DNA from 3 places in the Paenibacillus sp. FSL R7-0297 genome. Region 1 is predicted to be linked to each of the others. Evidence: riboswitches for the same ligand, from Rfam matches in the RefSeq annotation. Region 1 holds a riboswitch; each other region holds the start of a gene.

Region 1 (3,208 bases):
AGTCTTTGTTCCTCATTCGATTCACTCCCTATACTTGGATAATGCTATTTACGCCAACGGTTGTGCATGGTTTCACATAATAGGGAGAAGAATCTTGTGCTATTCGCGCATAAGAAAAGCTGCCCTCACGCCTTTTACAGCATGGGACAGCAGGGAAATAGCTATACGAGACTTGCCTTTTTTACAGCGACCTGCTCAATCTGTAGGAATTACGGATATCATGCGAAATCCGCATGCTGCAGAATTTAGGACCGCACATAGAGCAGAAATGAGCTTGCTTCGCCCCCTCCGCAGGAAGCGTCTCATCATGATACTCCAGCGCCCTTTCCGGGTCCAGAGAGAGATGGAACTGGTCTCGCCAGCGAAACTCGAACCGCGCCTTGGACAGCGCATTATCCCTGTCCTGTGCACCCGGATGCCCCTTGGCGAGGTCTGCGGCATGTGCAGCAATCTTGTAGGTAATGACTCCCTCGCGCACGTCATTCTTGTTAGGCAGACCTAAATGCTCCTTGGGTGTAACGTAACACAGCATAGCCGTCCCGAACCAGCCGATCATCGCCGCCCCGATGGCTGAAGTGATATGATCATAACCGGGTGCAATATCGGTAGTCAACGGGCCAAGAGTATAAAATGGGGCTTCCCGGCAAATCTCGAGCTGCTTGTCCATATTTTCCTTAATCTTGTGCATCGGCACATGCCCCGGACCCTCAACCATTACCTGAACGTCATGCTTCCATGCCAAGGCTGTCAGCTCTCCCAGCGTCTCCAGCTCAGCGAATTGTGCTTCGTCATTGGCATCTGCAATAGAACCCGGACGCAATCCGTCCCCCAGAGAGAAGGCCACATCATACGTCTTCATAATCTCACATATAGCTTCAAAGTGTGTGTATAGAAAGTTCTCCTGCTGATGGGCAAGGCACCAAGCGGCCATAATCGAGCCGCCCCGTGATACGATTCCTGTCATTCTTCCGGCTGTTAACGGAATATAGCTCTTCAAGACTCCGGCATGAATGGTGAAGTAATCCACACCCTGCTCCGCCTGCTCAATCAGCGTGTCGCGATAGAGCTCCCAGGTTAAATCCTCGGCTATGCCGTTCACCTTTTCGAGCGCCTGGTATAAGGGCACCGTGCCGACAGGCACAGGAGAATTGCGTATAATCCATTCACGGGTGGTATGAATCTTAGAGCCGGTGGAGAGGTCCATGATAGTGTCTGCCCCCCAGCGGGTCGCCCACCGCATCTTCTCCACTTCCTCCTCAATAGAAGAAGACACCGCAGAATTTCCGATGTTCGCATTGATCTTCACCAGGAAGTTACGGCCAATAATCATCGGCTCGCTCTCGGGGTGATTGATGTTGGCCGGAATAATGGCCCGTCCGGCGGCTACCTCATCCCTTACGAATTCCGGCCGGGTATTCTCGCGGATCGCGATATACTCCATCTCCGGTGTAATGATCCCTTGACGCGCATAATACAGCTGGGTAACATTGCGGCCCGCACGTGCCCGCAGGGGGCTCCGCTGCAGCCCTGGATAAGCTTCTTCGGGTGGCCCACCCCTGCGGATTCCATTATCCTCCGGCTGCACAGCTCTTCCGGTGTATTCCTCCGAATCGCCACGCTCCGCAATCCAGCCTAAACGGTGCGGCGGCAGCCCCCTCCGAATGTCAGCTTCTTGCGCAGCATCGGTGTAAATTCCGCTGGTGTCATAGACACGAAGCGGTTCGTTCTCCTCTTCCCCGGCAACGCCCTCCGTTCTGCTGAGGCTGATCTCCCGCATCGGAACCTGAATATCCAGGCGCGAGCCCTCTACATACACTTTGCGGCTTGCAGGAAATCGGGAAAGGTCCACCTCTTCGTTCTTCATCATTTCTGGCATTCTAATCTCCTCCTCTTCGCTCTATGAGCCAATCAGATAAGATTTCACGCAGCAGACTGAGCCGAAGAATCATGTATAGCACAAGGCATACGAATTCTTGCAAGTCAAAAAGCCGCTCCACCTGGAGCGGCTTTATCAAAGGAACAGCCCAATAAGACTGTATTCAAAAAAGGTCCGACTCCACTTTCCTACGCTGGTATGATCCAGATCAGGTTCAAGGGTCCGGAAATTCACTTTTCCCGTCTCAGCCTATTCAGGCTCCCCTAGTGGGTATCTTATCTAATTAAATACATTCTACTGGTATAGGTTTTTTTTGTAAACCCGTCAATAACAAGAACCTTCTCCGGTTATTTATCGAGCGATTCGCTCCAGTCATGCACCATCGTGCCTTCCAGGAACTTCTCGGCATCCATGGCGGCCATACAGCCGGTTCCGGCTGCCGATATAGCTTGACGGTAACGCGTATCCTGCACGTCGCCGCAAGCGAATACACCGGGAATATTCGTCTCTGTGGTGCCCGGATTAACCACTATATAGCCATTGGCATCGGTGTTAATCTGCCCGCCTAAGAAAGCGGTATTCGGTGTATGTCCGATAGCGACAAATACACCATCCGCTTCCACCAGCTCCGTAAGTCCCGTCTCATTGTTAAGGACGGTGATGCCCTTAACCCCGGTATCACCAACGGTTACCTCCAGCGGCGTGCGGTTCAGTGCCCATGACACCTTGCTGTTGTCGCGCGCGCGGTCCTGCATGATCTTCGAAGCACGCAGCTCCGGACGGCGGTGAACCAGCGTTACGCTGGAAGCAAAGCGGGTCAGGAAGCTGGCTTCCTCCATCGCAGAGTCGCCGCCGCCGACCACGACAATTTTTTTGTTACGGAAAAAGAATCCATCACAGGTCGCACAGGTGCTGACCCCGCGTCCTACATTCTCCTGCTCACCCGGGATACCCAGGTATCTGGCGGAGGCGCCGGTCGAAATAATGACCGACTCCGCTTCCAGCACACCCATTCCGTCTACAGTCACCTTGAACGGACGCTGCGAGAAGTCCACCGACTCTACCCAGCCATTCTTGAATTCAGCGCCGAAGCGTTCGGCCTGCTTACGCATGTTGTCCATCAGATCAGGACCCAGAATTCCTTCAGGGAAGCCTGGAAAGTTCTCCACTTCTGTCGTCGTTGTCAGCTGTCCTCCCGGCTGCAAGCCTTCAATTACGAGCGGGCTCAGGTTCGCACGCGCCAGATAAATCGCGGCAGTCAGCCCGGCCGGGCCTGTTCCGATTACAATCGTTTTGTACATTACATTGGCCTCCTTACAAGTAGGTGTGAGA
Region 2 (3,208 bases), 5.3 Mb from region 1:
GCCCGGCCAGATAGGCCTTCCGCCCCGCCGACACCGCTTCGCGGAATGCCTCCGCCATCAGCTGCGGGTCCCGGGCGGTGGCAATTGCCGTGTTCAGCAGCACAGCGGCTGCGCCCATTTCCATCGCCTCAGCAGCTTCGGAGGGTCTGCCAATACCAGCATCCACGATGATGGGCAGACCCGTTTCTGATATCAGAATCCGGATCAGCTCCTTGGTCTGCAGCCCGCGGTTAGAGCCGATTGGCGCTCCCAGCGGCATGACGGCTGCAGCTCCGGCCGCCTTCAGCCGGAGTGCGGCTGACAGATCAGGACTCATGTAGGGCAGAACAACGAAACCCTCAGCAGCTAAGATTTCCGTGGCTCTGATCGTCTCGGTATTATCAGGCAGCAGATATTTCTGATCATTGATAACCTCAATCTTCACCCAGTCTCCCAGCCCCGCTGACCTTGCCAGCCTGGCAATGCGTACCGCTTCCTCTGCGGTGCGTGCACCAGAGGTATTGGGCAGCAGGGTCATGTGGGAAGGAATATGGCTGATGATATTCTCCTTGCTCTCCGGATCTACCCGGCGCAGGGCAACCGTAATAACCTGTGATCCCGAGCGGGCAATCACTTCGGGAATAAGGGTGTTGCGGCTGTATTTTCCGGTCCCGATGAACAGTCTGCTCGTTATAGTAACTCCTCCAATTACCAATGGATCTTGCATCATATCGCCTCCTGTGATAAGTCACTGCCTTAAGCTAAATTACGTATCTGCATTGTTCCGTCTGCTGCGCGTGCAAGGCCCGCCTAGCCTCCGCCGACAAAATGAACCAGTTCAACATGGTCCCCCTCATCCAGAAAGGTATCTCCATAAGCATCCCTGCCGACAATCTCACCATTCAGCTCCACAATAACCAGCTTCCCGGTCCACTCCGGGCGGGCCAGAAGATCAGCCAGAGTCCGGCAGCTCTCTTCATACCTTCCGCTGCGTCCGTTAACAGTCAAATTCATTCCTGTTCACCTCCTTTGCCCGGTGCGGGGGCTTCATTCAGGACTTCAGCACACGCTGCGGCCTGAACGGATGATCTGTAGGCCTCAGCGGCGCCAGCAGGGTCCGTCGCTCCGCATATCCCGGACATTACGGCTATTCCGGCAGCACCCTTTGACAGAACTGACCTGGTATTGCCCGGTGTGATGCCTCCGATGGCAATCAACGGTATACTGCTGCAGCGGACGGCCACTTCCAACTGCGCCAGGCCCCGTTCCCGCTGTCCGGGCTTGCAGGCCGTGGGGAATACATGTCCATACAGACAGAAGTCCGCTCCCTGCCGTCCAGCGCGTGCCGCTTCCTCCTGGGAATGCACCGACCTGCCCAGCCGCAGGCCCGGGGCAATGCCGCGCGCCCCGGCAGGCGGCAGACTGTGCCAGGCCAATTGGACGCCGGCTGCCCCTGCTGCCAAAGCCACATCTATCCGGTCATTAATGACCAGCTTAGAGGGCGGAACCCCCGCTTGCAGCAACCGCTCTGCGGCAGCCAGAAGCTCCTGTGCGGACAGAGCTTTTTCCCGGAGATGGATATAATCCACCATGGGATGTACAGCAGCAGCCAGTTTGGCATACTGCTCCGGATTCAGCCTCCCGTCCGAGATCAAATGGATTTCTTTCAACACCTTCACCTCCCCCTCTATACGGCATTCCGGAAAATACAAAAAGACCGCCCCCTGTATCAGGAAGCAGTCCGGAATATAAGCAGGAATACCGGGTAAGCCGTTACCCCCGCTGCATTATTCATTCTCCACTTCCCTACGCTGGTATAAACCAGATCAGGTTCAAAGGGTCCGAACAGATATGTTCGTCTCAGCCTTGCGGCACCCCTAGTGATCGTTCATATTCTATTGTTCTTGCAGTTTGTATATTAGCATATTATTCCTGTAAGAGCTATTCTTTAATAGATTCAGTTATTAAATCCAGCAGGTTTAAGCGGCAAAAAAGCCAGCCTTCCGGCTGACTTTTCATCTGTTTGAACCTTTGATGCCTTAAACCTGTATAAACTTATCCGGCTTACAAAGCAGTGCCCATGGTCAGCCGTTAACGATCTCGCCACCGTTCACATGCATGACCTGACCGCTCACATAAGAGGAATCGTCAGAAGCCAGATATACATAGGCCGGCGCCAGCTCTTCCGGCTGTCCCGGACGCTTCATCGGCTGGGTGCCGCCGAATTCACTAACCTTCTTCGCGTCAAACGTAGACGGAATCAGCGGCGTCCAGATCGGTCCCGGTGCTACCGCGTTCACGCGGATACCTTTGTCCGCCAGATTCATCGACAGGGAGCGGGTGAAGCTGAGAATCGCTCCTTTGGTGGACGAATAGTCCAGCAGCTGCGGGCTGCCACGGTACGCCGTAATCGATGTGGTGTTGATGATCGTGGAGCCTTTTTTCAGATGGGGCATCGCTGCCTTGGTCAGATAGAACATGGAGAATATATTCGTCCGGAACGTCCGCTCCAGCTGCTCGGCGGTAATGTCCTCAATCTTATCCTGCGGATGCTGCTCTGCCGCATTGTTAATCAGGATGTCCAGCTTGCCGAGTCCCTCAATGGTTTTATTAATCAGATCCTGACAGAAGGCCTCAACTCCGATATCACCGGAGATCAGAATACACTTCCGCCCCTCCTGCTCCACCTGGCGTTTGGTTTCTTCCGCATCTTCATGCTCATTCAGATAGGATATCACTACATCCGCCCCTTCTTTGGCAAAATGAACGGCGACGGCACGACCGATTCCGCTGTCCCCTCCGGTAATGAGCGCGGCCTTGCCCAGCAGCTTGCCTGCTGCCTTGTAAGCCGAGGTTTCAAACTCCGGAAGCGGGTTCATCTCGCTTTCAATTCCGGGCTGCTGGTCCTGTACCTGTGGAGGCAGGGTTTTGACGGGTTGTTTGCTGGTGTCTGGCATAATCCATTCTCCTTTCGCTGTACCGTTATACTGTTTTACTAATCATGTTAGGATGGCTAAAAGTCTGGTGTTTATGCATCATACTTACCTAGCAAAAAACGCTTTACGTTATTTTACTTACCACATAGGGCAGCCGGCCAAACAGAAAATCTTCAGTCCAACGCGTTCCCCGGTGCATTATAGAGCCTGCAGAAGGAGAGTTATCCTCATGTCCAAAAAATCAAAAACCATCATCGTTGCCGACAAAGGTGTCATCCTGTACCAGGGCAGAA
Region 3 (3,208 bases), 360 kb from region 1:
AAGCTCCAGCTTGGTGAAGATCTGCCAGTTGCTTGCGCCGGCCATTTTCATATAGTTCAACATTACCCGGTCGCTTTGCGCCAGCCCGCCCATGGCCGCTACAGCAACCGGGAAGAAGCAGACGAGGGTGATCAGGACGATTTTGGGCAGCAGGCCGAAGCCGAACCAGATAATCAGCAGCGGTCCAAGGGCAATGGAGGGCACATTCTGGCTGAGGATCAGCAGCGGATAGAGTGCTCTTTTGAGCCAGGGCAGCAGATGGAGCAGCAGGGCGACAATGAGGCCGATGCCGGTGCCGACCGGGAAGCCGATCAGGGTCAGGCGCAGCGTTGCGGCCGTATGCGCCCAGATCCCGGAGGCGTTGCCGCGTGATTCACGCGCGATATCGGACGGGCTCGGCAGCTGCCAGGCCGGGATATGGAACACCGATACCGCAATTTGCCATGCGCCCAGAAAAAAGATGACCGCCACAAGGGGCGGCCAGATTTGTCTCCAGGTGCTTCTCACGGCCGGTATTTCTCCGTCAGCTTGTCCATGCTAATACCGCTGGGATTATGGGCGATCTTGATCTGGGAGATCACGCTCGGGCTGCCGGAGGCAATCAGTGCCTCATGCATCTGACGTACAACTTCCAGCAGCTCCTTGAGCTCGCCTTCCATGGTAGTATCAAGCGGATTCACCTGGTGCTTGACCCCCGACTTCTGAATTACCTCAATCGCAGTGTCCACGTAAGGGATCGAATCCTCATTGTTTGGAGTCTTGGGAATTACCTGAATGCTAAGCAGTGTATTAGCCATTTATTATTCATTCCTCTCATGTAAGTTAGGGTCAGTATTATTCCACCCGGTGTTTACTGGCCTTCCGGCAAAAATTCATTCGTAAATGTACTTGCGGCATCCAGCGGTTTGTCCAGCAGCTTCAGGCCGTACATCCACTCTGCGTAATTCTGCCAGATTTCAAGCTTCTGCTCCCCCCAGCGGGCGGCATCGTCCTTGTATTTCGGGCTGAGCCATTTCTGGCTGGCCAGCACCAGCTCGGGATCAAGATCAGGCACTGCATCGGACAGGACTGTGGCCGCCTCTTCCGGATGATCGATCGCGTATTGATATCCTTTCGACGTAGCTTTGAGGAAAGCCTTCACCACTTCCGGATGCTCGGCAATTTCCTTCTCACTGGTGGTCAGCACCGGTGTGTAGTAATCCAGCTGCGGCGCATAATCCTTCAGGTACAGCATATCCAGCGGCTCGCCGCGCAGTTCGGCTTCGATCCCGGTCCAGGCGTAGAAGATCCAGGCAAAGTCGATATCGCGTTTCACCGCAGTGAAGAAGTCGGCTTCACCAATGTTTACCAGCTTCACTTTTTTGACATCTCCGCCTTCCGGATCCATGATCGCTTTCATGGCCGCTTCTTCCGCAGGAGAGCCCCAGCCTCCGTAGGTTTTGCCTTCGAAGTCTTTCGGCGTCTTAATATTGCGGTCCTTCGGAGCGGCAAAGCCGGAGGTATTATGCTGAATGATAGCGGCGATGGATACGAGCGGCACATCCTGCAGGCGGGCCAGGGTGAGCGCCTCCTGTGCACTGATGCCAAACTGGGCTTCACCGGAAGTAACCATCGTGTCAGACCCGGCAGCGCCAGGCTGCACAATCTCTACATCCAGACCTTCCTCAGCGTAATACCCCAGCTCCTTGGCGGCATACAGGCCGGTGTGATTCGTGTTCGGCGTCCAGTCCAGCGCAATCTTAACCGGGGTAAGCTCTATAGGCGCGTCGGTGGTACTGGCGGCTGCGGTTGCTTCAGGTGTAGCGGTGCTGCTCCCGGCGGCAGGTGTGCTGCCTCCGGCATTTCCTGCGTTACTGTTTCCGCCCCCGCATCCGGCTATCGCAATAACCAGCATAGAGCTGAGCAGCAGCGGTAATACTTTTTTGACTCCCATTTCTCTTCTCTCTCCTTCCAGCAATCCCTGGTCTTCCAAAATTCAGAGTAACCCATACCAAAAAGCGCCCCGGAGACCGGGACGCCAGTTACTTGCGCAAGGTGAGCTCAACTTCAGGCCTATGAAGGGGCTCGGGGTTGAATGAAGATTCCTACGCTGGCATTATCCAGATCAGGTATAAGGGTCAGTATCTTGTGGGATACAATCTCAGCCGGCCAATTCCAGCACCCCTGGTTCTATGAAGTTCACGGGTATTGCTATGTTCTTACGGTGTATTATAGACGCCAGCTTCCTGGTTGTCCAGCCTCCCCCTCAATCCCTATCATAGAACCGCTTCTTACGGCGGCTGCGTATTCCGTTCCACACCTCTCTCAGCGTCAGGCCCAGACTGACTGCGATCCCGGAGAAGGTGAGGAACAGCGCCAGGTACTCAAACGCAGAGTACTCCAGCATTTTGCTCCAATCGATCGGTGCCTTCAAGTCCTCAATGACCTGATTCATCCCGTAAATCCCGCTTATTACCGTAAATACAGTCAGGACCATCAGCAGCGTATCCCGGCGTTTGGCCTGGAATTTATCCTGATACTGGAACAGGTCATTCAAGGTCATCTTCACTTCATCGAACAGGGCGTCGTTGCCGTAAACCTTGCGCAGCTGGAAGAAGATCTCCCGTCCCTGCGACTGCGAAATCAGCTCCAGAAAGTAGAACTTGGCCGAGAACTTATTAATCAGGAAGATCAGATTCTCGATCTCGTCATAATCGTGGTTGATGCGCAGCCGGGAATGCAGATTGGCCAGCTTCAGCAGCACGATTTTATGAAAAACACTCAGCAGAAGCCCATAATAATACTCCCCGTACATCTGGTTAATCAACGGGGTGGCGATGTCAGATTCGGCCCGGCTCAGGCAGCAGAAGGTCTGCTCATTGGTCATATAATAGGTGTCCGGCCCCCAGCGGCTGTAGCAATGTTCAGAGGTGTACTGCTCGATATATTCGGGATCGCTGGCACTGGTATAAGGCTTGCCCTCCATACTCAGCCCATCCAGCTGGGAGGCACGGTAGCGCAGCAGGGTACTGATCTCCTCCGATTCTTCTTCGCGGTTGAAGCCGTAGAAAGCCTGCACCAGCATCCGTTCGTCCACGAAAAAAGGCAAGGTCTCGAAATACGCGCCATCGATCTCCGCAGGGTCGAGAAACGGCTCCAGCCCGGCAATCAGATTCTTGAATACGAAATCCTCCACCTGGCCGAAAGACTTCTTATGACAATGGATAAA

Evidence for each region. Region 1 has a riboswitch for thiamine pyrophosphate ahead of thiC (phosphomethylpyrimidine synthase ThiC). Riboswitches for the same ligand answer to the same signal wherever they lie in the genome.
Region 2: it holds a riboswitch for thiamine pyrophosphate, as region 1 does, so the genes downstream of both, MKZ24_RS27370 (thiamine phosphate synthase) here and thiC (phosphomethylpyrimidine synthase ThiC) in region 1, are expected to answer to the same signal.
Region 3: it holds a riboswitch for thiamine pyrophosphate, as region 1 does, so the genes downstream of both, MKZ24_RS02420 (ABC transporter substrate-binding protein) here and thiC (phosphomethylpyrimidine synthase ThiC) in region 1, are expected to answer to the same signal.

The regions. Positions count from the first base shown of each region.
Region 1 is NZ_JBBPAQ010000001.1:926,771-929,978, forward strand. It holds gene MKZ24_RS03850 (class I SAM-dependent methyltransferase) at 1-16, opposite strand, end outside; gene thiC (phosphomethylpyrimidine synthase ThiC) at 182-1,876, opposite strand; TPP riboswitch at 2,045-2,151, opposite strand; gene trxB (thioredoxin-disulfide reductase) at 2,224-3,177, opposite strand.
Region 2 is NZ_JBBPAQ010000001.1:6,256,214-6,259,421, forward strand. It holds gene MKZ24_RS27360 (thiazole synthase) at 1-706, opposite strand, end outside; gene thiS (sulfur carrier protein ThiS) at 790-993, opposite strand; gene MKZ24_RS27370 (thiamine phosphate synthase) at 990-1,652, opposite strand; TPP riboswitch at 1,766-1,868, opposite strand; gene MKZ24_RS27375 (SDR family oxidoreductase) at 2,064-2,936, opposite strand; gene MKZ24_RS27380 (NUDIX hydrolase) at 3,145-3,208, shown strand, end outside.
Region 3 is NZ_JBBPAQ010000001.1:570,717-573,924, reverse strand. It holds gene MKZ24_RS02430 (ABC transporter permease) at 1-507, opposite strand, end outside; gene MKZ24_RS02425 (thiamine-binding protein) at 504-797, opposite strand; gene MKZ24_RS02420 (ABC transporter substrate-binding protein) at 851-1,933, opposite strand; TPP riboswitch at 2,065-2,175, opposite strand; gene MKZ24_RS02415 (hypothetical protein) at 2,246-3,208, opposite strand, start outside.